Regions from separate parts of the Pseudomonas sp. NPDC090208 genome, predicted to be linked through region 2. Evidence: riboswitches for the same ligand, from Rfam matches in the RefSeq annotation. Region 2 holds a riboswitch; each other region holds the start of a gene.

Region 1 (9,939 bases), on a different contig from region 2:
GTTCTTGCGGCCGTTGAACGGGAAGCTGTCCGGGCCGCGCTGGCACTGTGCGTTGATGTTGATCCGCCCGACCTGATTGGCGAAGGCATCGACCAGACGCCCGACCTGTTTGGAGTCGTTGCCGAAGATACTCAGTTGCTGACCGAAATCGGAATCCAGCACGTATTCGATCACCGTTTCCAGATCGCGGTAGGCCACCACCGGCACCACAGGGCCGAACTGTTCTTCGTGGTAGACGCGCATGTCCGGGGTCACCGGGTACAGCACAGCCGGGTAGAAGAACTGCTGATGGGTGGAACCGCCCCCTTCGTTGACCACCTTGGCGCCCTTGCTCACGGCATCGTCGACCAGCCCTTGCAGGTAATCGGTCTTGCCCGGCTCCGGCAGCGGCGTCAGCGACACACCCGGCTCCCACGGCATGCCCGGTTTGAGCTGGGCCAGTTTTTCCTCGAACTTTTCCAGGAAGCTGCCAACCACGTTTTCGTGGACGAAGAGGATTTTCAGCGCGGTGCAGCGCTGGCCGTTGAACGACAGCGAGCCGGTGATGGCTTCGCTGACGGCGTTGTCCAGATTGACATCGGGCAGCACGATGCCGGGGTTCTTCGCGTCCAGACCCAGCGCCGCGCGCAGGCGGTGCGGTTTTGGATGGAGTTTTTTCAGGGCGCTGGCGGCCTTGTTGGTGCCGATGAACGCAAACACGTCGATCTTGCCGCTGGCCATCAGTGCGCTGACGGTTTCACGGCCACTGCCGTAAATGACGTTGATGACGCCGGCCGGGAAGCTGTCGCGGAAGGCTTCCAGCAGTGGACGGATCAGCAGCACGCCGAACTTGGCCGGCTTGAACACCACGGTGTTGCCCATGATCAGCGCCGGAATCAGCGTGGTGAAGGTCTCGTTCAGAGGGTAGTTGTAAGGCCCCATGCACAGGGTCACGCCCAGCGGCACCCGGCGGATCTGGCCGAGGGTGTCCTGCTCCAGCTCGAAACGGCTCGAGCGGCGGTCGAGCTCCTTCAGCGCGTTGATGGTGTCGACGATGTAATCGCAGGTGCGGTCGAACTCTTTCTGCGAGTCCTTGAGGTTCTTGCCGATCTCCCACATCAGCAGCGTGACCACGGCCTCGCGCTGTTCGCGCATGCGGGCGAGGAAGGTTTCGACATGACGAATGCGGTCGACCACGCGCATGGTCGGCCAGGCGCCCTGCCCGCGATCGTAGGCCTTGACCGCGGCGTCCAGCGCAGTCATCGAGGTGTCGGCGTCCATCAACGGCGTGCTGCCCAGCACCACCGACTCAAGGCCTGTGTCGGTCTTCAGCGACACCGGGCTCAGCACCGGCGCCAACGGCCCCTGCCACTGCCGCAATTCGCCGTTGACCAGATAATCCCGCTGCTCGATGGCCGGTCCCGCGCGGAACTGCTCGGGAATGTCTTCGGCGCGCGGGTACAGGTTGTCCAGGCGGTTTTGCAGGGTCATCGCTCTTTACCTCTTCCAGTCGGTAACAGGGTGAAACAGTTCAGCACACTACGCCACAGCGGCGCGGGAATGAAAAGGGTTGAGGCGAAAATGACAGAGACGCCAGGCCAATCACGATCAGTTTTTGATTTTATCGACGGCGTGCGAGAAAGCTCTGCTCGCGATCTGGCGCGAAGTGGCAGCAGGTTGTGTCAGACACACTGCGCGCACAGGATTTACGACGGGTTCCCCGCCGCTCGCAGGACAAGCCAGCTCCTACAGGTCATGAGTTCGCCGCACCGTAGCAGCATGGCTTGCCAGCGGCAGCGGTCTTGAAGACGTCAGCGCCGGTAAGCCGGACTGCTACAGGATTCGCGGCGTTCGCCGGGTTGGACGACAAACGCAAACCCTGTGGGAGCGGGCTTGCCCGCGAATGCGGTGTATCAGCCACCTGTAGGCGTCAGGTTGATCGCTATCGCGGGCAAGCGCGCCCCTACAGGAATGTGGTGCTTTGCCATTTGACGCGCAGTTCAGGCCACCGCCGTGCGGTTACGGCCCTGGGCCTTGGCCTTGAACAGCGCTTTGTCGGCGCTGCCGAGCAAGGCGTGGACGCTCTGGTCGGCAGCGTTCATCGAGGCGATGCCGAGGCTGGCGGTGATGCCTTCCATGTGTTCGCAAGGCAGCCGGGCGATGGCTTCGCGCAGTTGCTCGGCGGTCAGCTCGGCGTCTTCCAGCGAGGTGCCAGCGAGCAAGACGGCAAATTCCTCACCGCCCAACCGGCCACAGACATCGATTTCCCGCGCCGACTCGCAGATCACCGCGCCCACCTGGCGCAACACCTCGTCGCCGGCCTGATGCCCATAGGAATCGTTGATGAGCTTGAAGTGATCGATGTCCAGCATCAATGCACACAGCGGCAGATCGTTGCGCTTGCAGTCTTCCCAGGACTGTTCGGCTTGAAGGAAGAACGCCCGCCGGTTTTTCAGCCCAGTCAGCTCGTCAGTCTGCGCCGCGTGGCTGGCGATGCCGTGGGCGTACTCCATCTCGCGGGTCAGGCTGAACGCCTTTTCCATGGCCGCCGACAAGGTGTTGGTGGCGCTGGCGACGAACGAGGCAAACACTAGCGACGCCACAGCCATGCCGATCTGGGTCGACATCGGCTGCAGCAGCAACCAGAACGAGCACGGCAGTAACACCAGGCCAATCGACACCAGCACCATGGAGCGATAAGCCGAATAACACGACACCGCGCTGACCGACATGCCCACGGCAAACAGCAGCACCAGGGTTTGGGTCAGAAGATCGCCGCCGCTCATCAGCGCCACCGCGCCGCCACCCCAGATCGACGCCGACAACACCAGCGTCGCCCAGTAAATCGGCTCCCAGCGCTCCGGGGTGCGGGCATCGACGGGGCTGCGGAAATACACCAGCAACATCGCCAGCCGCAGGCAGGTGGAAGCCCCCAGCACGATCAGCCAGCGATACATCACCCCGTGGTCGACCCGGTCAAAGCACAGCCAGCTGAGCATCAATGCGCCCAACAGGCTGCCGAACACGGAAAAAAAGCTCTGGCGAAACAACAGGTGCATGCGATCGCTGCGCACCTGGGCCCGTATCAGGACATCACGCTCGTGTTGAATCTCAAGGACGTCCATTCGATCCGCCTGCTTTGTGTCACCGTGACAACGCGCGATTGTGGCATCGTGCTATGACGGTATACAACACAGGCAACTATAAACCGCGTTTATTTGGCATTGCGCCCTGCCCGATCAACGTGCCAGGTCAAAACGACGGGCGCCGGCAGCGGCATCACGGGCCAGGCTGAGCGCATATACCCGGCTGCTTTCGCTCATTCGATAGCTGACCTGGCCCTGCGCCGTCGGCGCGACCACGAGCAGCGAGGCGGCCACCAACCGTTCCAGAACCTCGACCTGCAGCGGCTGTTCCGGAGTGTCCTGCCCCACCGCTCGCAGCGCATCGTCGAGGCTGAAGCCGCCATCGAACGCTGCCAGTTGAACGAACACCCGCCGTGCGTCCTCTGCAATCAAGCCGTGACTCCAGTCCAGCGACGCCCGCAGGCTCCGTTGCCTGGCCGGCGCAGTACGGCGCCCCTGCCAGTCGAGACTCGCGACATCGCCCAATAATTCGGCCAGGCGCTGCAAGCCGAGGGTGCCGACCCGACGAGCAGCGATATTGATGGCCAGCGGCAGCCCTTCCAGGCGTCGGCAGATGTCGCCGATCAAGGCCACAGACGCATCATCCAGCACCAGATCGCTGCCCGTGCTTTGCGCCTGTTCGACAAACAGGCGCAGCGCCGGATACGCCAGCGCCTGTTCCGTGTCGACGTGGCCCGGAGAGCAGGCCAATGGCGGCAACGGGTAGACCCACTCACCCTCACTGCGCAGCGCTTCACGGCTGGTCAGCAGCAGGTGCAGCTCGGGGCAGGCGCCGATCAGTTGCTCACTCAACGCGGCAACGGCGTCGGCCAGATGCTCGCAGTTGTCGAGAATCAACAGGCTGCGGTGGCCGGCAAAATAGCCTGCGAGGGCAACGCAGGGATCGCCTTTGGGTTCGGCCAGGTCGAGCAATCGGCACAGGGTCCGGGGTAACCGCGCGCCCTCGCCTGCCACCACCGTCAGATCGAGATAATGCACGCGGCGCTCGAACGTCCAGAACGCCTCATGCCCAACAGCGACCGCCACACAGGATTTGCCACTGCCGCCCGGCCCGACAATCGACAGCAGGCGGCGCTGGTTCAGACTCGCGCCAAGGCTGGCGACAACCTGTTCACGCCCTGACAGTCGCACCGGCATCGGCGGCAACCCGCACTGCACCGGCCCCGCTGCTGTCGCGGCGCCCTCTCCAGCTGTCGGCGCCACGCGACGCCGGCTGACCCGGGCCACGAAGCAATAGCCGCGGCCCGGAATGTTGCTGACGTAATGCCCGCCGTCGACCGCATTGCCCAAGGCCTTGCGCAGGCTGGCGATGTTGACTCGCAGGTTGCTGTCATCCACCGCGCCGTCGCGCCAGGTCCGCGCAATCAGGGTTCGTTTGTCGACCACCTCGCCGGCGTGCTCGGCCAGCGAGATCAACAAATCCAAGGCGCGATTGCCCAAGGCAAACGGCTGGCCGTTCTTTTCCAGCCGACGCGTGCCCGGGTACAGCCGGAACGGGCCGAACTCCAGGACTTCATCGAACCGACAATTGCGGGCATCGCTCAACGGCGGCCTCCGTTTCCATGGAAAGACATTGAAAAGGGTCTGCGCCAATCAGCGCAGGGTGTAACCACCGTCGACGACGATGTCCTGACCATGGATGCTGCGCGCGGCGCTGGAGAGCATGAACAGGATCACATCGACCACCGCCGCCGGTTCCAGAAAGCGGCCATCGAGCAGACGCGCGTTGACCGCCTGGGCCACAGCATCCAGTTGCTCGCCGGGCAGGCCGAGCGATCCCCAGATCGGCGTTGCGGTCGGGCCCGGCGACACCACGTTGACCCGCACACCGGCGCCGGCCAGTTCCACTGCCAGCGTGCGGGCGTGGGCGCTGAGGGCAGCTTTCGACGCGATGTAACCGGCCAGCCCCGGAAAAGCCAGTGCCGAGAGGAAGGTGCCGATGAACACCACTGACGCCGGAGCGACCAACTGGCTGCGCAACGCGGCCAGGGTGTTCAGCGCACCCTCGCCGTTGACCGTCCAGTTGCGCTGAAAGCCGGTGGAATCCAGACCGTCGGCCAATAACGCCACGCCCGCGTTGGGCACCAGATAATCCAGCGGTCCGAGGGTTTTCGTGTAGTCGGCCAGACGCTGCAGATCCTCGGCGTCGGTCACGTCTCCCGGCAGGTAATGCAGGCGTTCGTCGTAACGGCCTTTCAGTGCTTCAAGCCCACCGGCACGGCGCGCCATCGCCACCACATAGGCGCCGCTGTCGAGCAGGCGCTCGGTGAGAACCAGACCGATGCCGGAGCTGGCCCCGGTGACCACGGCCAGACGATCGTTGAATTCACTGTTCATATCGCGTTCTTCCTGAGGGCTGAGACAGAAAAGGCATTCCCCGGGGGTGGTTTCAGGATTCGTGCCATGTCTTAAAACTCAGAAAAACAAGGGGTTGGGCGAGATTGCGGTTAATTTGACTCACGATGATCTGCGGTCATAAAGACTCTGCGGGGTCGTTATGACTACGTGGGCCAGCCTGGCGAGGCGGCGTTGCCTGACCGGACGCTTTCGCGGGCAAGCCCGCTCCCACAAAGGCGTTGGTGATATTGGCGTAGCAGTCCGGCTTGCCGGCGGTGACATGCCAGGCCCCCACCGCTGGCAAGCCATGCTGCTACAGGTTTTGGATTGCTCACCCGTCAGGCGGCAAACACAGCATTTTGTGGGAGGGAGCCCTGCTCGCGAAGGCGGTGGGTCAGTCAACACAGCATTGACCGGGATGACGCTTTCGCGAGCGGGGCTCCCTCCCACGGGTTATGTGTCGTTCAGATGATTTCTGCATGACACCAGCCCCTGTAGCAGTCCGGCTTGCCGGCGGTGACATGCTTGAGATCGCCAACACCGGCGCTGCGGGTTCACCGTCGTCGAATTCGCCTCCACAGATCGAATCGTTTAGTATCCCCGCCGCCGGTTTCCACACGGAATTAATAGGGAATCCACGGGCCAGCGGCATCGGCTCAAACGGAACTGTCCCCGCAACTGTAGGCGCCGAGCCTGCTCCACGATTGCCACTGGGTTGATCCCGGGAAGGCCGGAGCATGGCGATGAAGCGTCAGTCAGGAGACCTGCCGGCAAGCGTCAATCATCCACCGGCGGGGTGTCCGGGAAGGACATCCGTCTGCGCCGCGTGCGCGATCTGCCCTTGCCCTGCGTTTTTTGCAGCAAGTCGGGATGTGCTTTCCAGTGCCTGCCTCACCGGCCAACGGGTTTACTGGAGATCACCTTTCATGTCGCTGCGCCGCCTTGCTTCCCTGCTTCTCGCCCTGCCCCTGTCCGGCGCGGCATTCGCCGACTCGACGCACTATCCCTTGCACCTCGACAACTGCGGCATGCCGCTGACCTTCGCCAAGGCGCCCGAGAAAACCGTGACCATCGGCCAGGCCGCCAGCGAAATCCTCTATGCCCTCGGCCTGGGCGAGCACATGGTCGGTACCTCGCTGTGGTTCAACCCGGTACTGCCACCGTTCAAGGCGGCCAACGACAAGGTCGAACGCCTGGCCGACAACGCGCCGAGTTTCGAATCGGTGATCGGCAAACGTCCCGATCTGGTGCCGGTGCAGTTCGAATGGATGGTCGGCCCCCAAGGTGCGGTCGCCACCCGCGAGCAGTTCCAAGACCTGAAAATCCCGACCTACATCCTGCCGTCCGACTGCGAAGGCAAGGACAATCTCGTCGGCGCCGACGGCACGCGGCTGCAGGCTTTCCGCATCGACACGCTGTACAAGGGCATCGCCCAACTGGCGGAAATCTTCGACGTGCAGGACCGCGGCCAACAACTGATCGACGGCTACCGGGCACGTCTGACCAAGGCTGTCGAGCAGGCAAAAGCCCATGACGACAAGCACCCGTCGGTGGTGTTCTGGTTCTCCAGCGCCGACCTCAAGGTCGATCCGTACGTGGCCGGACGCAAAGGCATTCCCAACTTCATGCTCGATACCCTGGGCATGCGCAACGTCGTCGACTCCGATGAGGAATGGCCGACCGTGGGTTGGGAAACCATCGCCAGGGCCAACCCGGACATCATTGTCATCGCGCGAATGGACCGCCGCCGCTTCCCGGCGGATGACCATGAGAAGAAGCTGGCGTTTCTCAAGTCCGACCCGGTCACCCGCAACATGGACGCGGTGAAAAACAATCGCATCGTGATCATGGACGCCAATGCCATGGAGTCCGGCGTACGTCTGTTCGACGGCATCGAACAACTGGCCCAGGCCACCGCCGGGCAATGAGTCGCGAGCGCTTGCAACGCCTGCTCGGTCATGGTCTGTGGGTCGGCATCGTGTTGATGCTGGCGATCATTGCCGGGGTCGCCATCGGTGAAACCACCATCGGCCTGCCAACGATTTTCCAGGTGCTGGCGAACAAATTGTGGGCGGCGGGTTATCCGCTCGATCCCATCGACGAGGGCATTGTCTGGAACTATCGGCTGACCCGCGCCATTGTCGCGGCAGCCTGCGGTGCCGGGTTGGCGGTGGCCGGCGTGGTGTTGCAGTCGCTGTTGCGCAACCCGCTGGCCGACCCTTACCTGTTGGGGATTTCTGCAGGCGCGTCGACCGGCGCGGTGCTGGTGGCGATCATCGGCTTCGGCGCAGGAGCTCTGTCACTGTCGGCCGGTGCCTTTATCGGGGCGATGGCGGCGTTTGCTCTGGTCGCCCTGCTCGCCCGTTCCTCTCAAGGACAGAACAGCGCCGGACAGATCATCCTCGCCGGAATCGCCGGATCGCAGTTGTTCAATGCGCTGACAGCATTTCTCATCACCAAATCCGCCAGCGCCGAACAGGCACGCGGCATCATGTTCTGGCTGCTGGGCAACCTCAGCGGCGTGCGCTGGTCGTCGGTATGGCTGAGCGTGCCAGTGGTGCTGGCCGGGCTGCTGGTCTGTGTCTGGTATCGCCGGGCGCTGGATGCCTTCACCTTCGGCGCCGATTCGGCGGCCTCGCTGGGGGTGCCGGTGCGCCGGGTGCAGGTGATCCTGATCGCCAGCGCAGCGCTGGTCACGGCGGTACTGGTGTCGATCGTCGGCTCCATCGGTTTCGTCGGGCTGGTGATTCCCCACGCGGTGCGCATGATCGCCGGGGTCCGCCACAGCCGCCTGCTGCCCCTCAGCGCCTTGAGCGGCGCGCTGTTTCTGATCGCTGCCGATGTGCTGTCGCGCACGTTGATCAAGGGTCAGGTGTTGCCGATCGGCGTGATCACCGCGCTGGTCGGAGCGCCGGTGTTTGCCTTGATCCTGATCCGTGGGAGCCGCAGCCGATGAACGCGTTCAACGGGCAGACCTGTGCCTTGCAAGGCCAGCGTTTGAGTTATGCGATCAAGGGTTCGCCGTTGCTCAGCGAGGTGAACCTGAGTATTCATACCGGCGAAAACCTCGGCATCGTCGGCCCCAACGGCTCCGGTAAATCGACCCTGCTGCGGTTGCTGGCCGGGCTGCTGAAGCCTACGGCGGGCGAGGTTCGTCTGGGCGATCAAGCGCTGTCGAGCCTGAAGCGTCGCGACATCGCCCGGCAACTGGCGCTGGTGGAGCAACACGCGGAAACCGGCGATGCGATCAGCCTGTTGCAGGCCGTGGAGCTGGGGCGCACGCCGTGGCTGTCGGCGCTGACGCCGTGGAGCGAGGAAGACCGCCGCATCGTCGCTCAGGCCATCGCCGATGTCGGCCTGGAGCATTTGACCCATCGGGCCTGGCACACGCTGTCCGGTGGCGAGCGCCAGCGCGGCCACATCGCCCGCGCCCTGGCGCAGCGGCCGCAGATGCTGTTGCTGGATGAGCCGACCAATCATCTGGATATTCAGCAGCAATTGTCGATTCTGCGGTTGGTTCACGGCTTGCCGGTGACGACGGTGATTGCCTTGCATGATCTCAATCAGGCGTTGGGGTGTGATCGTCTGGCGGTGATGGACAGCGGGCGTCTGGTGGCGCTGGGCCCGCCCGCCGAGGTGCTGACGCCGGAGCGGTTGCGTGAGACGTTCGGGGTGTCGGGCCACTGGTTGACGGATCCGCTGGATGGATCGCGGTGGTTGCGGTTGAGGGCGCTGTAATCGGCTCCGGTATTGCGTCCTGAACGCTGCGCCACCTGTAGGAGCTGGCTTGCCCTGCGACCGGCGACGCAGTCGTCGTAAAACCTGTGCACTCGGTGTGTCTGACGGATCGCATGGTCTGCTAACGCAGCCCTGTTTCGCCTGACGGCGAGTTACGCGGACCTTTGTAGGAGCTGGCTTGTCCTGCGACCGGCGACGAAGTCGTCGTAAAACCGGTGCATGCGGTGTGTCTGATAGATTGCTGGTCTGCTAACGCAGCCTTGTTTCGCCTGGCGGCGAGTTACTTGGAAAAGCCCCAAGTAACCAAGGGCTCTTTACCCCGCCATACGGCACCTCGCTAATGCTCGGTGTTCCCTCACTCCGGCAATGCTCCGTGGGCCCGCCGCGAATGGGCCATCCATGGCCCACGCGGCTCTCGCGGCATCCATGCCGCTCGGCCCACTACGCATCGCCTGCGTTCGGCCTTCTGGAACGGGGCCCCAGATCAAAATCAAAAGCCAGATCAAAAGCCAGATCAAAAGCCTGCGAAACACAGATTCCTTGTGGGAGCGGGCTTGCCCGCGAAGGCGTCCTCAAGATCGCCACCGCCGGCAAGCCGGACTGCTACGGAGCGGTGTGTGCCATCTGCTTTTGATTCTGGCCGAAGGCCGTGGGAGCGAGGCTCGCCCGCGAAGGCGTCAGGTCAGACAACGCGATGTGGACTGCCCTGCCATCTTCGCGGGCAAGCCCGCTCCCACAG
Region 2 (9,939 bases):
GCCTATTACTAAGCGTTTGCATCTGCATGAAAAAAGCCCCGACCGGTTCGGGGCTTTTTTGTGGGCGAACAGTTCTGACTGTCCGCGACGGTTGTAGGAGCTGGCTTGCCCTGCGAGCGGCGACGCAGTCGTCGTAAAACCGGAGCACGCGATTTATCTGAAACACCACGCTAGCCGGTTTTACGACTGCTTCGCAGCCGCTCGCAGGACAAGCCAGCTCCTACAGGTTCAGCGTCGGTACAGATGAGCATGGCTGGCACGATACAGCGACGACTCGCTGAACACCTCATTGCCCAGCACTCGCCCGACCAGGATCAGCGCGGTACGCCGGAATCCCTTGTTGCGCACCTTTTCTTCGATATCCGCCAGGGTGCCGACCACCCAGTCCTGATCCGGCCAGCTGGCGCGGTGAATCACCGCAATCGGGCAGTCCGCCCCGTAATGCGGGGTCAGTTCTTCGACGATATTGCCCAGATGCTTGACCCCCAGGTGGATCGCCATGGTGGTCTTGTGCTGCGCCAGATCGGCCAGCGCTTCGCCCTCCGGCATCGGGCTCTTGTCGGCATAGCGGGTCAGAATCACGCTCTGGGCAATGTCCGGCAGGGTCAGTTCGGTGCCGAGCAGGGCGGCGCAGGCGGCGGTGGCGGTGACGCCGGGAATGATTTCGAAAGGAATGCCCAGCTCACGCAGGCAACGAATCTGCTCGCCGATGGCGCCATACAGACTCGGGTCGCCAGAGTGTACGCGAGCGACATCCTGACCGTTTGCATGAGCAGATTTCATCAAGGCGATGATCTGTTCCAGGTGCAATTCGGCGCTGTTGGTCACCTGAACGGCTTGATGACCCTCCAGCACCGCTTCCGGCACCAGCGATCCGGCATAGATGATCACCGGGCAGGTACGGATCAGGCGTTGGCCTTTGACGGTGATCAGCTCCGGATCACCGGGGCCTGCGCCAATGAAGAAAACGGTCATGAAAACTCCGGGGAATATTAGGTGCTGGATCAGGCGCCCATGCGAACGGCGGGAGCGAATTCATTCGCGATGCGAAAGCTCAGACGACACATCGGTGGTGGTCTTGCAGGCCTCTCGCGAATGAATTCGCTCCCACGCAAAGCGCGTCGTCACAGGGTTGTCGCCAAGGCAAAGGTCGCTCGCGAGCTGTTGCGGCGCGGGATCATCAGCCTGGCAGGCGCGCCCGACAAGCGCGAAACCATCGCCAGCGCCGCGCTTTCGGCAACACCGTAGCAGCCGGTGTTGTCGAATGCGACCTGCGAGCGATGGCTCAATTGCGTCTCGAACGGTGCCAGTTCGGCAGCGCTGAAAAAAACCAGCGGCAGGCGCAGATGTTCGGCCAGTTCCAGCAACCCGGCCTCGGACGACTTGCTGTCGATGGAGGCGAGGGCGCTGATATCGGAAAGACGCACGCGCTGTTCCAGCAGACAGACATCGATCAACCCCATCAGCACCGACGCCGGGCAGCCACGCTGGCAGCCCAGGCCGATCACCATGGGGTTGCGACCTTCACTCATACGGCGTGATTGAGCTCGGACTGGGTCAGTTTGGCGTCGTGACGACGGAACAGCCAGGCGCTGATCACGCCCATGGCGACCCAGAACGCCGCGTTGGTCAGCCAGGAGGCGATCTTGAACTGGTGCTCCAGCTCTTCCGGCGCCAGTGCCGAATACACGGCCGGTTGCGGTGCGCCGATCAGGTGCGGCACCACCAGAATCGCCACGCCCAGTGCCTTGAGCAGCCAGTTATGGGCGAACACGATCAGCGCCAGACCGACAGCGGTGGAGGCGGCGGTGCCGATCCACCAGATCTGCCGTTGGGTCAGATCGGCAGCCGCGGTGCCCGGCAGTTCCGGCGGCAGGCCCATGGTCGGCGCGGCGACGAACACGGCGAAGCCCGCCAGGCCCCACAGTGCGCCCTGGCCGATGCTGCGCGGGGCGCGCAGGGTGTACAGCGCCGCCAGCATCAGCGAGAAGCCGACAGCGACCACCAGATTGCCGCCGGTGGTGGACAGAATGCGCTGCCAACCGTCTTCCGGCTCCCAGGCTTCTTCGTCATGGACATGGCCGGCCATGGCGCCTTCGGCATGTTCGTGGACTTCGACCGGTGCGGATTTTTCGTAGGTTTCCGCCTGCAGGATCAGCGGCGCGACCGAGAAGCTCTGAAACAGGGTCAGCAGCAGGGCGGCGAGCAGTCCGGTGAAACCGGCCGTTTGAGCGATTCGCTTGAACATGACGGCAGGTCTCAGTGGCAAGGGAAGGCGGAGCTGTGACGGGTGTCGTGCGCGGCGTTGTGTACGGCGTCGATGTGCGAGAAGCCGGCGAAGTAGACCAGGCAGGCACCGAGGATCATGGCGCTGACGGCGGAGGTCAGGCGCTGGGCCAGGGTGTTGGTGGTGGTGCTGGCGGTGGATGGGCTGGTAGTGCTGATCGACATGGCGCTTCCCTCGAAATGATCGGCGAACGGGAAGGCGCAAGGAAAACCGCTGACGAAAGTCGGCAGTCAACGCAACAGCGCCCGCCCACCGCGGGTTTGTTATGTAAAGGTCACTGGGCCGGTCTCCGGGCTTGCGAGGGGGCGTTGTGCACGCACCGTCAAGAATCGCCTTCCCATATCGCTGCCGACACAGTGGATCTGACTCTTCACTCGCTTACCGTTGCGGGGGCAGCACCGGACTTATGCGGACCTCAGGGGTCTGCATGCACCGGTTTCCCGTTTCACCCTGTGAAGGGCACCCGTAACAAGTTGTGTAGGAGACCACGGAGCGGGGTGGCCGTCAATCGGGGGTGTGTCTGACGTATTGCTGATCTGCTGACGCAGCCCTGTTTCGCCTCCGGCACGTTACGCAGACCCATGTAGGAGCTGGCTTGTCCTGCGAGCGGCGACGAAGTCGTCGTAAATCCTGTGTCCTTGGCGTGTCTGACACTCCGCTGAGTCTGCTAACGCAGCCTTGTTTCGCCTACGGCGAGTTACTTGGAAAAGCCCCAAGTAACCAAGGGCTTTCTTCCCCGCCATACGGTGCCTCGCTAATGCTTGGCATACCCTCACTCCGGCAATGCTCCGTGGGCCCGCCGCGAATGGGCCATCCATGGCCCACGCGGCTCTCGCGGCATCCATGCCGCTCGGCCCACTGCGCATCGCCTGCGTTCGGCCTTCTGGGACGGGGCCCCAAAATCAAAGGCCAGATCAAAAGCCGGCGAAACACAGACTCCCTGTGGGAGCGGGCTCGCCCGCGAAGGCGGGTTGTCAGATACCGCCACATCCCCGGACCAGCGAAAACCCACTGTGGGAGCGAATTCATTCGCGATGACCTTCCAGGCGATACAAAACCATCGTCATGAACACCCCATCGCGAATAAATTCGCTCCCACCGTTTCTCAGGGTGTCCGGCAAGTTCAGCACGCCACCAAGCCCTGTAGCAGCATGGCTCGCCCGCGAAGGCGTCTTTGGGATCGCCATCGCCAGCAAGCCGGACTGCTACAGAAAAGCGAAACGTAAACCCTGTGGGGCCGGCTTGTTGGCGAATGCTTCAGGCGGTCCTTCACGGTTTTCACATTGACCTTCACAAGGTCACTGCGTAGCCTTGCGCACTTGAGGTTCGCCCATCCGCCAACAGGCCGTGACGGGCGCTAAGAAGGGAATGCGGTCCGGACACCGTCCGGAGCACGCCGCAGCTGCCCCCGCAACTGTAATCGGTCATGTTCATTGCACAGCCACTGCGCGAGCGGGAAGGCGCGATGGATGTCAGTCGCTCGACGCGCACTGACCACCGTAAGCCAGGAGACCTGCCTCGAAGCGGACGTCACGTCCAAGCATTCTCACTACAACCGGGCGGGGTGATCCGGTGGCGAATCGAGCTGCGAGCCGTTTCTTTGCTGACGGTCGTGCGGCTCTCGTCCCGTTTGCCCGCCGCAAGCCCAAGGGCAAACGATGAAAACACTGGCCAAACTCCCCGTCACCATCGTCACCGGCTTTCTCGGCTCGGGTAAGACCACCTTGTTGCGGCACATGCTGGACAACGCCGAAGGCCGCCGCATCGCGGTGATCGTCAATGAATTCGGCGAGCTGGGCATCGACGGTGAAATCCTCAAGCAATGCACCATCGGTTGCACCGAGGAAGAAGCCATCGGCCGCGTCTACGAGCTGGCCAACGGCTGCCTGTGCTGCACCGTGCAGGAAGAGTTCTTCCCGGTCATGCGCGAACTGGTTGCCCGCCGTGGCGATCTGGACCACATCCTCATCGAAACGTCCGGTCTGGCCTTGCCGAAACCGCTGGTACAAGCCTTCCAGTGGCCGGAAATCCGCAACGCCTGCACCGTCGACGCGGTGATCACCGTGGTCGACAGCCCGGCCGTGGCGGCGGGCACGTTTGCCGCCTTCCCGGATCAGGTCGATGCCCAGCGCAAGCTCGATCCGAACCTGGATCACGAATCGCCGCTGCATGAGCTGTTCGCCGACCAACTGGCCAGCGCCGATCTGGTGATTCTCAACAAGACCGACATGATCGAGCCTGAAGCGCTGGCCGCCGTGCGTGCGGAAGTCGCTGAAGAGCTGCCGCCGGCGGTAAAAGTCATCGAGGCCAGCAAAGGCCAGTTGCCGATCAACGTCCTGCTGGGGCTGGGTGCCGAGTCGGAGCTGCACATCGACGGGCGCAAGACTCACCACGACGAGCACCATGACGACGATGATCACGACGACCACGATCATGACGCCTTCGACTCGATCTCCATCACGCTGCCGCAGGCCGACGAATCACTGCTGCTGGATGCCCTGACTCAGGCGGTGGTGCAGCACGGTATCCTGCGGGTCAAGGGCTTCGCGGCGATTCCGGGCAAGCCGATGCGCCTGCTGTTGCAAGGCGTCGGTACGCGCTTCGACAAGCACTTCGATCGTCCGTGGAAAGCCGACGAGCCTCGCGACACCCATCTGGTGCTGATCGGTCAGGAACTCGACGCCGCCGTGCTCGAAGCCCAACTGCGCGCCGCGCTGCAAGGCTAAGCCATGCACCTGCTGCGCACCCAGCCCGGCGGCTTTGTCCCGGACGACAGCATTGCCGATCTTGGACAGACCCCCGCCGAGCTGGTGATCCTGTGCAGCGGCGATTCCCATCTGGCGCTGCTGGCGGAAACCGCGCAGCAGTTGCCGGACGATTACCCCAGCCTGCGTCTGGCCAACCCGATGCAGGTGCAGAACCACGCTTCGGTCGACCTGTATGTCGACGAGGTGCTGCGCCACGCCAAGGTCATCCTGATTTCCCTGCACGGCGGCATCGGCTACTGGCGCTACGGCGTCGAGCGGCTGGTGGAACTGACGGCGGCTTCCAGAAAAGGCGGCGGCGTGAAACTGATTCTGGTGCCGGGCGACGACCGTCCCGACCCGGAACTCAGTGACCTCAGTACAGAGCCGGTCGAGGACCGCGAGCGGCTCTGGCATTACTTGCGACAGGGCGGCAAACACAACGCCCTGCAATTGTTCAATTGTCTCGCCAACCGCTGGCTCGGGCGCGATTACCCCTGGAGCGAGCCGCAGGCGTTGCCGCGCACGGCGATCTATCACCCGCAAAAGGCCAGTGCCGAACTGGCCGACTGGCAGGCTGACTGGCAAGCCGATCAGCCGGTGGCAGCGGTGTTGTTCTATCGCTCGCATTTGCAGGCGGCCAACACCGCGTTCATCGACGTGTTCTGTCAGCGCCTGCAGGCTCAGGGCCTGAACCCGTTGCCGATTGCCGTGGCAAGCCTGAAAGAGCCGGCCTGCCTCGACACGGTACAGGCCTGGCTGGACCAGACCGACACGGAAATCATCCTCAACACCACCGGTTTTGCGCAGTCCAGTCCGGAGGCGCCGCATTTACGACCGTTCCGTCGAAATATCCCGGTGATCCAGGCCATCTGCGCCCAGGACAACGAACCGGGCTGGATGGACAGCGAGCAGGGCCTCGGCCCGCGGGATCTGGCGATGCACATCGCCTTGCCGGAACTCGACGGGCGCATCATCAGCCGACCGATCAGCTTCAAGGATCTGGCCTGGCGCAGCGAGCGCAGCCAGTCCGACGTGGTCTGCTATCGGGCCCAGCCCGAGCGCATGGATTTCGTCGCCGAACTGGCGCGACGCTGGGTGTTGCTGGCGCGCACCGCCAATGCCGACAAGCGGGTGGCGCTGATTCTGGCGAACTATCCGACCCGCGACGGACGTATCGGCAATGGTGTCGGCCTCGACACCCCGGCAGCAGCGCTGAACATCCTCAAGGCCCTGCAGGCCGAGGGCTATCCGGTCGGCGAGCTGCCGCAGGATGGCACGGCGTTGATTCATGCGTTGCTCGGCGGCGTGACCAATGACCCGGACAGCCTCGATCAGCGACCATGCCAGCAAAGCATGGCGATGGACGAATACCTGGCGGCCTTTCGCGCCTTGCCGCAAGCCAATCAGGCGGCGGTGGTCGAGCGCTGGGGCCCGCCGCAAAGCGACCCGATGTGCCGCAATGGGCGGATGATGGTGGCCGGCCTGCGTTTCGGCCTGACCTTCGTCGGCATTCAGCCGGCGCGGGGCTACAACGTCGATCACAGCGCGGTCTACCACGACCCGGATCTGGTGCCGCCCCATGGCTATCTGGCGTTCTACTTCTGGCTGCGCAAAAGCTACGGCGCCCACGCGCTGATCCATGTCGGCAAGCACGGCAACCTGGAATGGCTGCCGGGCAAGGGCGTCGGTCTGTCGGAGCAGTGCTGGCCGGACGCGATTCTCGGACCGATGCCGAACATCTACCCGTTCATCGTCAACGATCCGGGCGAGGGCGCGCAGGCCAAGCGGCGGACTCAAGCGGTGATCATCGATCATTTGATGCCGCCGCTGACCCGCGCCGAAACCTACGGCCCGCTGCGCCATCTGGAGCAACTGGCCGACGAGTATTACGAGGCACAGCTGCTCGATCCGCGCCGTGCCCGCGAGTTGCAGAAAGACATTCTCGCGCTGGTGCGAGAAACCCATATCGATCGTGAACTGGCACTCGACGAAGGCCTGGACAGCGAAGCCGACGCAGCAATCTGGCTGCCGCGGCTGGACACCTATCTGTGCGATTTGAAGGAGTCGCAGATTCGCGACGGCCTGCATGTGTTCGGCGAGTCGCCAAGCGGGCGTCTGCGCATCGACACGCTGCTGGCGATGCTGCGCGTGCCACGGGGTGACGGTCGCGGCGCCCAGGGCAGTCTGTTGCGGGCATTGAGCCATGCGCTGGCGCTGGGTTTCGATCCGCTGGACTGTGTGCTGGGCGATCCATGGACTGGCGCAAAACCTCAAGTATTACGTGAGGTCAGTGCCGAGCCGTGGCGCACCACGGGCGACACCCGCGAGCGGCTTGAACTGCTGGCGACGTCGTTGCTGGAGCAGATCGTTACCAATGTCGATGTTTATATTTCGTTTGAAAACAACGATTTAAAAGAAATAATTAAAGCTATTAAAGAGGTTGTGGCGCCGAGACTGGACGCCTGTGGCGCCGCAGAAATGCGCGGTCTGCTGGATGCCCTGAGTGGGCGTTTCGTACCGGCCGGGCCCAGTGGCGCGCCCAGTCGCGGGCGTCTGGATGTGCTGCCGACCGGGCGCAATTTCTACTCGGTGGATGTGCGCAACCTGCCGACCATGACCGCCTGGAGAATCGGTTTCCAATCGGCAAATCTCTTGCTGGAAAGGCACTTACAGGACAATGGTGACTATTTACGTCAGCTTGGCCTGTCGGTCTGGGGCACGGCGACCATGCGCACCGGCGGTGACGATATCGCCCAGGCCATGGCCCTGATGGGCGTGCGCCCGGTCTGGGCCACGGGCAGCCAGCGGGTCGACGATTTCGAGATCCTGCCGCTGAGCCTGCTCGATCGGCCACGGGTAGACGTGACCCTGCGGGTCTCCGGTTTCTTCCGCGACGCCTTTGCCAACCTGATCCGTCTGTTTGATGCCGCTGTGCAGGCCGTGGCGGCACTGGACGAACCGGACGACATGAACCCGCTGGCGGCGCGAGTACGCCAGGAAAGGGAGCAGTTGCAGCGTGACGGCCTGAGTGCCGAACAGGCAGCGAAGCAAGCGGGCTGGCGCATCTTTGGTGCCAAGCCGGGGGCCTATGGCGCGGGTGTACAGAACGCCATCGATGGTCGTCTGTGGCAGAGCCGCGAGGATCTGGCCGAGGTCTACCTGAACTGGGGCGGCTATGCCTACGGTACGGCGGACGAAGGCACGCCAGCGCGGGACGGTTTTGCCCGGCGTCTGAGCCAGGTGCAAGCGGTGTTGCAGAATCAGGACAACCGCGAGCACGACTTGCTCGACTCCAACGACTATTACCAGTTCCAGGGCGGCATGCTGGCGGCGGTGGAAAGCCTCGGTGACGGCAAGGTTGCCAGCTACCACGGCGACCACAGCCAGCCGGATCTGCCGAAGATTCGTACCCTGAAAGAAGAACTGAACCGGGTGGTGCGCTCGCGGGCGGCCAATCCGAAGTGGATCGAAGGGGTCAAGCGCCACGGCTACAAGGGCGCGTTCGAGATGGCGGCAACCGTGGATTTCCTCTTCGGCTTCGATGCCACCACTGAACTGATCGACGATCACCAGTACGCGTTGCTGGCCGATGCCTATCTGCTCGACCCGGACACCCGCGCGTTCATCCAGCAACACAACCCGGACGCTTTGCGTGACATGACTGAACGTCTGCTGGAAGCCCAGCAGCGCGGCTTGTGGCAGGAACCGGGCGAGTACCGCGAGGCGCTGGAGAATCTGCTGCTGGACAGTGAAGAGTCTTGAGTTCCGATATGGCGTACGACGTTGATGGATCTGATGGACATCCTGTGGGAGGGAGCCCTGCTCGCGAAGACGTCTTTCCAGTCAACATTGCAGTGTCTGAACCGGCGCTTTCGCGAGCAGGGCTCCCTCCCACAAGGGCGATGTGCTCGTCTTTCAGCAGCATTGCCGGGTCGATATCGACGAATGCACTTTCTTGCCTGACATGAACAAGGCCAAACCATGATCGACACTCCACATTTCCCCCTGGCCGCCGTGGTCGGCGCCGATGAGCTGAAACTGGCGCTGTGCCTGACCGCCATCGACCCGAAAATCGGCGGCGTGCTGATCGAAGGGCCGCGCGGCATGGCCAAGTCGACGCTGGCGCGCGGGTTGGCGGATCTGCTCGCCAGCGGGCAGTTCGTCACGCTGCCGTTGGGGGCAACCGAGGAGCGTCTGGTTGGCACCCTCGACCTCGATGCGGCGCTGGGTGAGGGCCGGGCGCAGTTTTCTCCCGGCGTATTGGCCAAGGCCGACGGCGGTGTGTTGTATGTCGATGAGGTGAATCTGCTACCGGATCATCTGGTAGACCTGCTGCTGGACGTCGCCGCCAGTGGCGTCAATCTGGTCGAGCGCGACGGCATTTCCCACCGCCATCCGGCGCGTTTCGTGCTGATCGGCACCATGAACCCCGAAGAAGGCGAACTGCGTCCGCAGTTGCTCGACCGGTTTGGCCTCAACGTGGCCCTGAGCGGGCAGACACTGCCACAGCAACGCGGGCAGATCATTCGCCGTCGGCTGAATTTCGACAGCGATCCGCAGGCGTTCTGTCAGCAGTGGGCCGAACAGCAACAAGCGCTCAAGGCGCGCTGTGAAACGGCACGCAGTCACCTGAACGGCATCGAGCTGGATGACCGCAGCCTGGCGATCATCACCGAGCGCTGTTTCGCCGCGGGTGTCGACGGTCTGCGAGCGGATCTGGTCTGGCTGCGGGCAGCGCGTGCCCATGCCGCCTGGCGCGGTGCCGGCACGATTGCCGAAGAGGACATCGATGCGGTGGCCGAGTTTGCTCTGCGCCATCGCCGCCGTGACGCTCAGCCACCACAATCGCCACCGGCGCCGGAGCAAAGCAGCAGCGCGCCTGTGGGCTCGGACAGTCCGGCGCAG
Region 3 (9,939 bases), on a different contig from region 2:
CCCGGGCCGGTTCGAGCCACCAGGCATTACTCATAGTGCGGATCCTTTTAAAGTCATGGGCAGTCCGGCGACGGTGAACACCACGCGCTGGCAACGCTCGGCCAGTGCCTGATGCAGCCAGCCGGCCTCATCGACGTAACGGCGGGTCAGCTCGCCGAGGGGCACCACGCCCAGCCCGGTTTCGTTGCTGACGAAAATGATCTCGCCCGGCAGTTGCGCCAGGCCGTTCAACAAGGCTTCGCGCTCCTGCGCCAGTCGCTGCGGATCGTCCAGCATCAGCAGATTGGTCAGCCACAGGGTCAGGCAATCCACCAGCAGGCAGCGGCCTTCCCCAGCGTTTTCCGTCAATACACGGGCCAGTTCGACGGGCTCTTCAACCAGCCCCCACTCGGCCGGACGACGCTGCCGGTGCAGCGCCACGCGCTGGTTCATCTCGCCGTCCAGCGGCTGACTGGTGGCGATGTAGATCACCTCCAGGCCGCCGTCGCTGGCGAGCTTTTCCGCCAGCCGGCTTTTACCGGAGCGCGCACCGCCCAGAATCAGTTGCAGCATCAGGGTTGCTCCAGACCGCAGAGTTCACGCAGCAGCTTGCCGTCCAGGTGTTTTTCCACCAGATCGGCCAGCCGTTCGATATCGCGTTCGCGCAGGGCGTGGTAATCGACCTGCTCGACGTCGTTCAGCCCGGCCCAGCGCAGTAGCGCACTGCTCGACGCCGGTTGTTCGAACAGGCCGTGCAGGTAGGTGCCGAGCACTTGCCCGTCGGCACTGCGCGCACCGTCGCAACGGCCGTCGCTGAGGTGGACCAAGGGGTTTTCCAGTGCCGGTCCGGTCGTCACCCCGGCATGAATTTCATAGCCGCTGACTTCCGCCTCTTCCAGGCTCAACCGGCCAGTGACGTTGCGCAGCTGTTTTTCCGGCCCCAGCACCGTGCTCATTGCCAACAGGCCAAGGCCCGGGCTGGAGCCGGCCGGGCCTTCCAGCCCGAGCGGGTCATGCAGTTCTTCGCCGAGCATCTGCAAACCGCCGCAAATGCCCAACAGCTTGCCGCCGTAGCGCAGATGGCGCTGGATCGCCTGCTCCCAGCCATTGTTGCGCAGGTAGGCCAGATCGCTGCGGGTGCTTTTCGAGCCCGGCAGGATGATCAGGTCGGCCGGTGGAATTGCCTGCCCCGGCCCGATGAATTGCAGATTGACCTGCGGGTGCAGGCGCAGCGGGTCGAAATCGGTGTGGTTGCTGATGCGCGGCAGCACAGGCACCACCACGTTCAGCACCTGCTCGGCCTTGTCGGTCTGGCGCTGATCGAGGCCGTCTTCGGCCTCCAGATGCAGGTCCATGACATACGGCAGCACGCCGACCACCGGCTTGCCGGTGCGTTGTTCCAGCCAGTCGAGGCCCGGCTGCAGCAAGGCGATGTCGCCACGGAAACGGTTGATGATGAAGCCTTTGACCCGCGCCTGTTCGCTGGGTGACAGCAACTCCAGGGTGCCGACCAGATGGGCAAAGACGCCGCCGCGATTGATGTCGGCCACCAGCAGCACCGGGCAGTCCACCGCTTCGGCGAAGCCCATGTTGGCGATATCGCCGGCACGCAGGTTGATTTCCGCTGGCGAGCCTGCGCCTTCGACCATCACCACCGGCCAGCCTTCGCTCAACCGCTTGTGCGAAGCCAGCACCGCCTGCATGGCGATGGCCTTGTAGTCGTGATAGGCCACGGCATTCATGGTGGTCACCGCGCGACCGTGAATGATCACCTGCGCGCCCGTGTCGCTGTTGGGTTTGAGCAGCACCGGGTTCATGTCGGTGTGCGGTGCCAGACCGCAGGCCTGCGCCTGCACCGCCTGGGCCCGGCCAATCTCGCCGCCGTCGGCGGTGACCGCGCTGTTGAGCGCCATGTTCTGCGGTTTGAATGGCACCGTGCGCACGCCCTGGCGGGTCAGCCAGCGGCACAGTGCGGTGACGAGGGTACTTTTGCCGGCATCCGAAGTAGTGCCCTGCACCATCAGGGTTTTGCCGGTCCTGGAAACGCTCATGCGCTCTCCTGGGAAAAATCGCTCAGTGCCTGTTCCAGCCGTTGCCAGTCGGCCTCGTCGCGGGGCAGGCCGAAGCGCAGGCTGCTGTTGTGCGGTCCGGTCGTGACAAAGATGCGCAGCAAAATGCCGCGCCGGGCGCAAAATTCGTAAAGCTCGCTGGCCCGTGGTGTAACCAGCCACTGAAACAGTGCACAGCCGCCCTGCGGGGCAAAGCCGTGACGAGTCAACAACTCGACCAGTCGCTGACTGGCCTGCCCGGTGCGCTCGATTTGCCGGCGGTGACCTTCGATATCGCTCAGGCACGCCTGACCGAGAATCCGCGTCGGTCCGCTGACCGACCACGGGCCAATCTGTTTTGCCAGCACCTTGAGAAAACGCGATTCGGCCAGCACAAAGCCCAGGCGCACGCCGGCCAGGCCAAAGAACTTGCCGAACGAACGCAGGACAATCAGTCCGGGGCGCTGGGTTTCTGCCGCCAGGCTCAACTCCGGGGTGTTGTCCATGAACGCTTCGTCGACCACCAGCCAGCCGCCGCGCTGGGCCAGCCGCCAGTGCCATTCCAGCAGACGCTCGGGTGTCAGGCTCAGGCCGGTCGGGTTGTTCGGGTTGACCACCACCAGCACGTCGAGCACATCGATAAAACGCTCGACCTCGTGCTCAAGCACCTCACGTACCAGAAAACCGTTGCTGCGCCAGGCCTCGGCGTGTTCGGCATAGCACGGCGACAACACGCCGACCTTACCGGCCTGACGCAAGCGCGGCAGTGCCTGAATCGCGGCTTGCGAGCCGGCCACCGGCAGCAGATCGGGCGCACCGTAATAGGCGCGGGCGGCACTTTCCAGGCCGTCGTCGGTTTCCGGCAAGCGCGCCCAGGCCGCCTCCGGGATCGGCGGAATCGGCCAGGACCACGGTGAGATGCCACTGGACAGGTCGAGCCAGTCGCCCGCCGCGATACCGTATTTCGCTACCGCACCCCGCAGCCGCCCGCCGTGTTCAAGCATAGAATTCAGTCCCCAGACAGAGGATCAGCAGCCACAGCCAGACGCCGCGCTGCACCAGTTGCCAGCCACGATCGATGGAACCGGCGTCGGCCGGTACACCCTCACCCAGTTGCGCACGTTCGTGCAGCTCGCCGTGATAGATCGCCGAGCCACCCAATTCAACGCCCAGCGCACCAGCACCGGCAGCCATCACCGGCCCGGCGTTGGGGCTGTCCCATTTCGGCGCCTGAGTGCGCCAGCAACGCAGCGCCAGTCGGGTCTTGCCGAGCAGTGCGTAGGTCAATGCCACCAGGCGGGCCGGAATGTAGTTCAGCAGGTCGTCGATTTTCGCTGCCGCCCAGCCGAAACGCTCGAAACGCTCGTTGCGATAGCCCCACATGGCGTCCAGCGTATTGCTCAGGCGATACAGCACCACGCCGGGCGCACCGAGCACGGCAAACCAGAAGATCGCCGCGAACACCGCGTCGCTGCCGTTTTCCAGCACCGACTCGGTGGCGGCACGGGCGACCTGAGTGGCGTCCAGCTCCGAGGTCTGGCGGCTGACCAGATAACCCACGCGGCGGCGGGCTTCTTCAAGATCATCGCCACGCAACGCGCGCGCCACCGGCTCGACATGTTCGCCGAGGCTGCGCAGCCCCAGCGCGCAGTACAGCGCCAGCACCTCCACCAGCCAGCCGATCCAAGGCAGCCAGCTCAATGCGGTGGCCAGCAGGGTCAGCGGAATCACCGCAATAAACCAGGCGGTCACGCCATGGCTGCGCCAGCCTCGGCCGCCGGCATTGAAACGTTGCTCGATGCGCTCGGCGAACCTGCCGAACGCCACCAGCGGGTGGTTTCGTTTTGGCTCGCCAAGCAGCGCATCCAGCGCAACCCCGGCGACACTCAATAACGCCACACTCATGAATTCACTCCCCATGTGTTCTCGTACAGCAGTTCCTGTAGCGGGCGCTCCTGCGCCCAGCCTTCCAGTACCAGCATCGGCGCCGGATAGAATTCCTTGACCGGCCCCAGGCAGAGTACCGCCAGGGGCTTTGAACCGGCTGGCATCTTCAGCAGGTCGGCCAGCGCCTGAGGTTCGAACAGCGACACCCAGCCCATGCCCAGCCCTTCGGCCCGGGCCGCCAGCCAGAGATTCTGGATCGCGCAGGACAGCGACGCCATGTCCATCTCCGGCAAGGTGCGTCGGCCAAAGATGTGTTTTTCCCGATCGTCCATCAGCGCGGCAACCAGCACCTCGGCACAGTCGTTGATACCTTCGACCTTGAGTTTCATGAAGTCATCGGAGCGTTCGCCCAACGCCTCGGCAGTGCGCACCCGTTCGGCCTCGACCAGTGCCTGGATCTGCCCACGCAAGGCGCGGTCGCTGATGCGGATGAAACGCCATGGCTGCATCAGGCCGACACTCGGCGCGTGATGGGCCGCCGCCAGCAAACGTGCGAGCAATTCGGGTGCCACCGTGCCGCCGCTGAAGTGACGCATGTCCCGCCGCTCGGCAATCGCCCGGTACACCGCCGCGCGTTCGGCGTCGTTGAAGGCGTGGTCAGTCATGACAAGCCTCCATTTGCCAGATGAGCAGGTTCGGCTGTGGGAGCGAATTCATTCGCGAGAGGTCCGCACGGTCGATACAGCTGCATTCGATACAGCCGCATTGCCTGGCATGCCTCATCGCGAATGAATTCGCTCCCACAAGGTTTCGCTGCGAACGTCATGGCTTCAACAGCGCCGCCATCGCCCGGGGGTTCGACGGGAAATAGAAATGCACGTACGAGGCCGTCATCCGCCCCTGCCGATACACCGCCTCGGCGCCGCGCCCGCCGTTGGGACTGACACCCCGGGCAATCGGCGTCCATTCGGTGCTGGTCAGGGAATGGTGATAGGTATGCCCGCGCAGCGTGCCTTCCGGCAACTCCACCGCCTGCAACGCCAGTGCCGCCAGACGCTTCTGCATCACCGCTTCGCCGTCGAGCAGGCCGACCAGTTCGGCGCGCTGCCCATCGACATCGGTCAGCGCATCGAGCAGGTACAACATGCCGCCACACTCGGCCAGCAACGGCTTGCCTGCGGCGTGGTGAGCACGGATGGCGTCGAGCATCGAGGTGTTCTGCGCCAGGGTCCGGTGATGCAACTCGGGATAACCTCCGGGCAGGTACAGGCTGTCGGCCGGTGGCAGTTCGCGGTCGCGGATCGGCGAGAAAAAGCTCAGCTCGGCGCCCATGTTGCGCAACAGGTCGAGGCTGGCGCCGTAGGTGAAGGCGAAGGCTTCATCATGGGCCACGGCAATGCGCACCCCGGCCAGCAAAGGCTCGGGGGTCACAAAATCGGGCGCCGCGAAAGTCACCGCTGGCGGCAAGGTCGCGTCGCAGGTGCTGGCCAGCGCCTCCGCAGCGGCGTCCAGACGCACATCCAGATCGTTCAGCTCGCTGGCTTGCACCAGGCCCAGGTGGCGGCTCGGCAGTTCGATACCGGTGTCCCGCGACAGCGCGCCATACCAGCGCAATCCTTCGGTCAGGCTGCCTTCCAGCAACTGCGCGTGGCGCACGGTGCCGACGCGGTTGGCCAGTACACCGGCAAACGGCAGGTCTGCCTGATAGCGCGCCAGTCCTAACGCCAGGGCGCCGAAGGTCTGGGCCATGGCCGTGCCGTCGATCACCGCCAGCACCGGCACACCGAAATGCCGGGCCAGATCGGCGCTGGACGGTGTGCCGTCGAACAGGCCCATCACCCCTTCGATGAGGATCAGGTCAGCTTCAGCGGCCGCTTCCCACAGCAGCCGACGGCTTTCTTCCGCGCCGACCATCCACATGTCCAACTGGTACACCGGATGGCCGCTGGCCCGTTCGAGAATCATCGGATCGAGAAAATCCGGCCCGCACTTGAAGACGCGGACCTTGCGCCCCAGATTGCGGTGCAGGCGCGCCAGCGCGGCGGTCACGGTGGTCTTGCCCTGACCGGACGCCGGCGCGGCGATCAACACCGCGGGACACTGTCTGGGCTCGCTCACAGTTCGATGCCTTTCTGTGCCTTGATACCGGCCTGAAACGCGTGCTTGACCATGGCGATTTCCGACACGGTGTCGGACAGGTCAATGAGTTCCTGTTTCGCGCCACGCCCGGTGATCACCACATGTTGCATCGGCGGACGGGCCTGCAGGTCGCTGAGCACCTGATCCAGATCGAGATAGCCATGCTTGAGGGCGATGTTCAGTTCATCGAGGATCACCAGACTGACGCCCGGGTCCTGCAGCAATTGCCGGGTCACCCCCCAGGCGGCTTCGGCAGCAGCGATGTCGCGCTGACGGTCCTGGGTTTCCCAGGTGAAACCTTCGCCCATGACGTGGTAGCGCACCTGCTCGGGGAAACGGCGGAAAAACAGTTCTTCGCCGGTCGCGTTGCGGCCCTTGATGAACTGCACCACGCCGCACTGCATGCCGTGGCCCATCGCCCGGGCGAGCATGCCGAAGGCGGAGCTGCTCTTGCCTTTGCCGTTGCCGGTCAATACCAGCAACAGGCCGCATTCATTGGGTGCGCTGGCAATGCGCTCGTCGATCACGGCCTTTTTGCGCAGCATGCGCGCCAGGTGGCGTTCGTCACGTTCGGTGGATTCGCTCATCTCAGCTCTCCGCTTGAGGGCAGGTGTGGCACACGGCAGACGCGGGCAAAGACTGACAGCAGGCGCCGGACAAGGCCGGGCCCGCGCAGAGCATCGCCCTCCGTGATGCTGTTCGGATGGATCAGGCCGGTCTCCGGACTCATGAGCGACGTGCGACTTTCGCGCGAGCCACGCGCCTTCCCATGTCCGAAAACACAGTGGCACCGTGCGTGGCCTTGACTCATTTACCGTTGCGGAGGCAGTGCCGGGATGGTGCAGCGAGTCACGCACCGGCTTCCCTGTTTCACCCCGACTGGCGGGGCACCTGAAACAATCGGCGAAGGTTAGAGGGTTGACCCCGGAGCGTCAATCGAACCCGTGATTCGGTTCAGCCATTGAACCCCCGACAGCGCCTGCACCTCTATTCATAAAGACGCCGTCGACTGGTGGCGACGAAATGGAGATCGACCATGCTCACGCTCAGACCCCAGGTTGTCGTTGTGTTGTTGCTCGCCGCCGGCCTTGCCGCCTGCGGCGAATCTTCCCGGCTGCAGGTCGCGGACGGCATGGGGCCGTCGCCGCAGCTGCCGGAACCGAACAAGACGCTGTTTCCAACGGTGAACATCGCCCCGGCAGTCGGCTGGCCGACAGGCGCGAAACCGACGGCAGCGCCGGGCACCCAGGTTGCCGCCTTCGCCAAGAACCTTGATCACCCGCGCTGGCTCTACGTGCTGCCCAACGGCGACGTGCTGGTGGCGGAAACCAACGCCCCGCCCAAACCCGATGACGGCAAGGGCATTCGTGGCTGGGTCATGAAGAAAGTCATGGGCCGCGCCGGGGCCGGCGTGCCGAGCGCCAACCGCATCACCCTGCTGCGCGACAAGGACCATGACGGCGTCGCCGAAACCCGTACGGTGTTCATCGACCATCTGAATTCGCCATTCGGCATGGCCCTGGTGGGCAACAATTTCTATGTCGCCGACACCGACCGCCTGCTGCGTTTCAACTACGAACCCGGCGCCACCTCGATCAAGGGCGAGCCGCTGAAGGTGACTGACCTGCCCGGCGGCACACTGAATCACCACTGGACCAAGAACGTCATCGCCAGTCCTGATGGCAGCAAGCTGTATGTCACCGTCGGCTCCAACAGCAACGTCGGTGAAAACGGTCTGGACGCGGAAAAAGGCCGGGCGGCGATCTGGGAAGTGGACGCTGCCACCGGCAATCACCGGATATTCGCCTCCGGCCTGCGCAACCCCAACGGCATGGATTGGGACCCGCACACCGGCAAGCTGTGGACGGCGGTCAACGAGCGTGACGAAATCGGCAGCGACCTGGTGCCCGATTACGTGACCTCGGTGCAAGACGGCGCCTTTTATGGCTGGCCGTTCAGTTATTACGGCCAGCATGTCGATGTGCGGGTGTCGCCACAGAATCCTGAGCTGGTGCAGAAAGCCATCGCCCCGGACTTCGCGGTCGGCCCGCACACTGCGTCACTGGGATTGGCGTTCGCCGATGGCAAGTCGCTGCCGGCGCCGTTCAACGAAGGTTTGTTCGTCGGCCAGCACGGCTCGTGGAACCGCAAACCCCACAGCGGCTACAAGGTGCTGTTCGTACCGTTCAAGGACGGCAAGCCGAGCGGCACCCCGGTGGATCTGCTGACCGGCTTCCTCAACGCCGACGAAAAAGCCCAGGGCCGCCCGGTGGGGGTGGTCAACGACAACAAAGGCGGCGTGCTGGTGGCCGACGATGTCGGCAATGTGATCTGGCGGGTAACAGCGGCGCGGACGGTGCAGGCGAGCAATACAGCCCAATGACGCGGCGCCTCGCACATGCGGCGCCTGTGCAATGGGCGCCGCGCGCCCTGTAGGAGCTGGCTTGCCCTGCGACCTGCCGGGAACCGGCAGTAAATCCTGACGACTATGCATTCCTGACACACCGCGCTTGCCGGATTTACGACGACTTCGTCGCCGGTCGCAGGACAAGCCAGCTCCTACATCGACCGTGTCACAAGCCAGCTCCTACATCGACCGCGACACAAGCCAGTCCCCCGAAATAGCCTTATTGCCGCGCCAGATTCGACGGCTGGATCACTCGCTTGGCGTTCAGCCAGGCTTTCTGCCAATAGGGCTTGTCGAGGCTGTCCAGCTTGACCGTGCCGCCAGTGGCCGGGGCATGGACGAAGCGGCCTTCGCCGACATAGATACCGGCATGGCTGACGTTGGAGCCGCCGTTGGTGGCGAAGAACACCAGATCACCGGTCTGCAACTCGCTGCGATCGATGTCCGGACCGCGCAGGTTGATCATCTCGCGGGTCGAGCGCGGCAAGGTAATGCCTGCGGCGCCCTGATACACGTAGCCGATCAGACCACTGCAATCGAAACCGGAATCCGGCGTGTTGCCGCCCCAGCGATAGGGCGTGCCGACCAGCCCGATGGCACGCAGCAGTACGTCATCGGCGAGCGGAGAAGAAAACTGGGAGGGAGCAGATACCACAGGCCGGGAAACGACCTTGGGTGGGGATGGCGGTGGATTACTGGAACAGGCGGCCAGCAATACAGCCAGAGAAGCAACAGCCAGGCGTACCGTAATCGACATAAACACAACAACCTTTGAGGATGCGGCTTACTCTGCCGGGAGCCGAAGCAACGTGCAATCGGGGTTTCCCCGGTTGCACGCTTTAATATCAACGATGTGGACGCGGGTGTTTAAGTGTAGTCGAGGACATCGCGGTCGTGGTTTCTGGCCCTTTGCCGGGTGCCATGGCCAGCGCGCGCTTGGCTTCGATGAACGTACGGGCCCAGTAGGCGTCGTCGAGACTGTCGACACGCACACCACCGCTGCGGCGGCTGCTGGAATGGATGAACTGGTCATCGCCCAGATAGATGCCGGCATGGCTGACGCGACCACGGCCTGCGGTGCTGAAGAACAGCAGGTCACCTGGCTTGAGGTCGTTGCGTTTGACCAGAGGGGCATCGATGTTGATCATTTCGCGGGAAGAACGCGGCAGGCTCATGCCGGCCTCTTCACGGAACAGGTAACCGATGAAACCGCTGCAGTCGAAACCGGAAGTGGTCGAGGTACCACCGAAACGGTATCGGGTGCCAATCAGCGACTTGCCACGCTCGAGAATGCTGTCAGCCAGTACCGGCAACTGGTAAGGCTTGTTGTCAGCGAACTGGGCCAGCTCATCTTCGGTGGCGATTTCGTCATCCAGAACGGAAGAGGCGTAATCGGCACGCTTGGCGGCGCTTTGAGCGGTGACAGAATCCTTCATCTGATTCTGCGACTGTTGTTGCGACGCTGGCATCTGGGCCGCG

The links. A riboswitch is a leader RNA that binds a small molecule or an ion and turns the genes downstream of it on or off. The one in region 2 is predicted to bind cobalamin.
Region 1: linked by a shared signal. The riboswitch ahead of ACIPL0_RS30175 (ABC transporter substrate-binding protein) and the one ahead of cobW (cobalamin biosynthesis protein CobW) in region 2 are both predicted to bind cobalamin.
Region 3: linked by a shared signal. The riboswitch ahead of cobO (cob(I)yrinic acid a,c-diamide adenosyltransferase) and the one ahead of cobW (cobalamin biosynthesis protein CobW) in region 2 are both predicted to bind cobalamin.

What each region holds. Positions count from the first base shown of each region.
Region 1 covers NZ_JBIVCU010000031.1:5,903-15,841, forward strand. The annotation lists gene ACIPL0_RS30155 (NADP-dependent glyceraldehyde-3-phosphate dehydrogenase) at 1-1,470, opposite strand, end outside; gene ACIPL0_RS30160 (GGDEF domain-containing protein) at 1,980-3,104, opposite strand; gene ACIPL0_RS30165 (ATP-binding protein) at 3,219-4,670, opposite strand; gene ACIPL0_RS30170 (SDR family NAD(P)-dependent oxidoreductase) at 4,719-5,462, opposite strand; cobalamin riboswitch at 6,053-6,249, shown strand; gene ACIPL0_RS30175 (ABC transporter substrate-binding protein) at 6,389-7,390, shown strand; gene ACIPL0_RS30180 (FecCD family ABC transporter permease) at 7,447-8,418, shown strand; gene ACIPL0_RS30185 (ABC transporter ATP-binding protein) at 8,415-9,200, shown strand.
Region 2 covers NZ_JBIVCU010000016.1:115,808-125,746, reverse strand. The annotation lists gene nfuA (Fe-S biogenesis protein NfuA) at 1-12, shown strand, start outside; gene cobM (precorrin-4 C(11)-methyltransferase) at 229-975, opposite strand; gene ACIPL0_RS23930 (cobalamin biosynthesis protein) at 1,125-1,532, opposite strand; gene ACIPL0_RS23925 (CbtA family protein) at 1,529-2,248, opposite strand; gene ACIPL0_RS23920 (CbtB-domain containing protein) at 2,260-2,451, opposite strand; cobalamin riboswitch at 2,550-2,769, opposite strand; cobalamin riboswitch at 3,593-3,823, shown strand; gene cobW (cobalamin biosynthesis protein CobW) at 3,946-5,013, shown strand; gene cobN (cobaltochelatase subunit CobN) at 5,017-8,796, shown strand; gene ACIPL0_RS23905 (ATP-binding protein) at 9,016-9,939, shown strand, end outside.
Region 3 covers NZ_JBIVCU010000010.1:55,746-65,684, reverse strand. The annotation lists gene cobT (nicotinate-nucleotide--dimethylbenzimidazole phosphoribosyltransferase) at 1-34, opposite strand, end outside; gene cobU (bifunctional adenosylcobinamide kinase/adenosylcobinamide-phosphate guanylyltransferase) at 31-552, opposite strand; gene ACIPL0_RS17540 (cobyric acid synthase) at 552-2,030, opposite strand; gene cobD (threonine-phosphate decarboxylase CobD) at 2,027-3,031, opposite strand; gene cbiB (adenosylcobinamide-phosphate synthase CbiB) at 3,024-3,932, opposite strand; gene bluB (5,6-dimethylbenzimidazole synthase) at 3,929-4,579, opposite strand; gene ACIPL0_RS17520 (cobyrinate a,c-diamide synthase) at 4,737-6,032, opposite strand; gene cobO (cob(I)yrinic acid a,c-diamide adenosyltransferase) at 6,029-6,640, opposite strand; cobalamin riboswitch at 6,747-6,963, opposite strand; gene ACIPL0_RS17510 (PQQ-dependent sugar dehydrogenase) at 7,090-8,436, shown strand; gene ACIPL0_RS17505 (C40 family peptidase) at 8,681-9,217, opposite strand; gene ACIPL0_RS17500 (C40 family peptidase) at 9,306-9,939, opposite strand, start outside.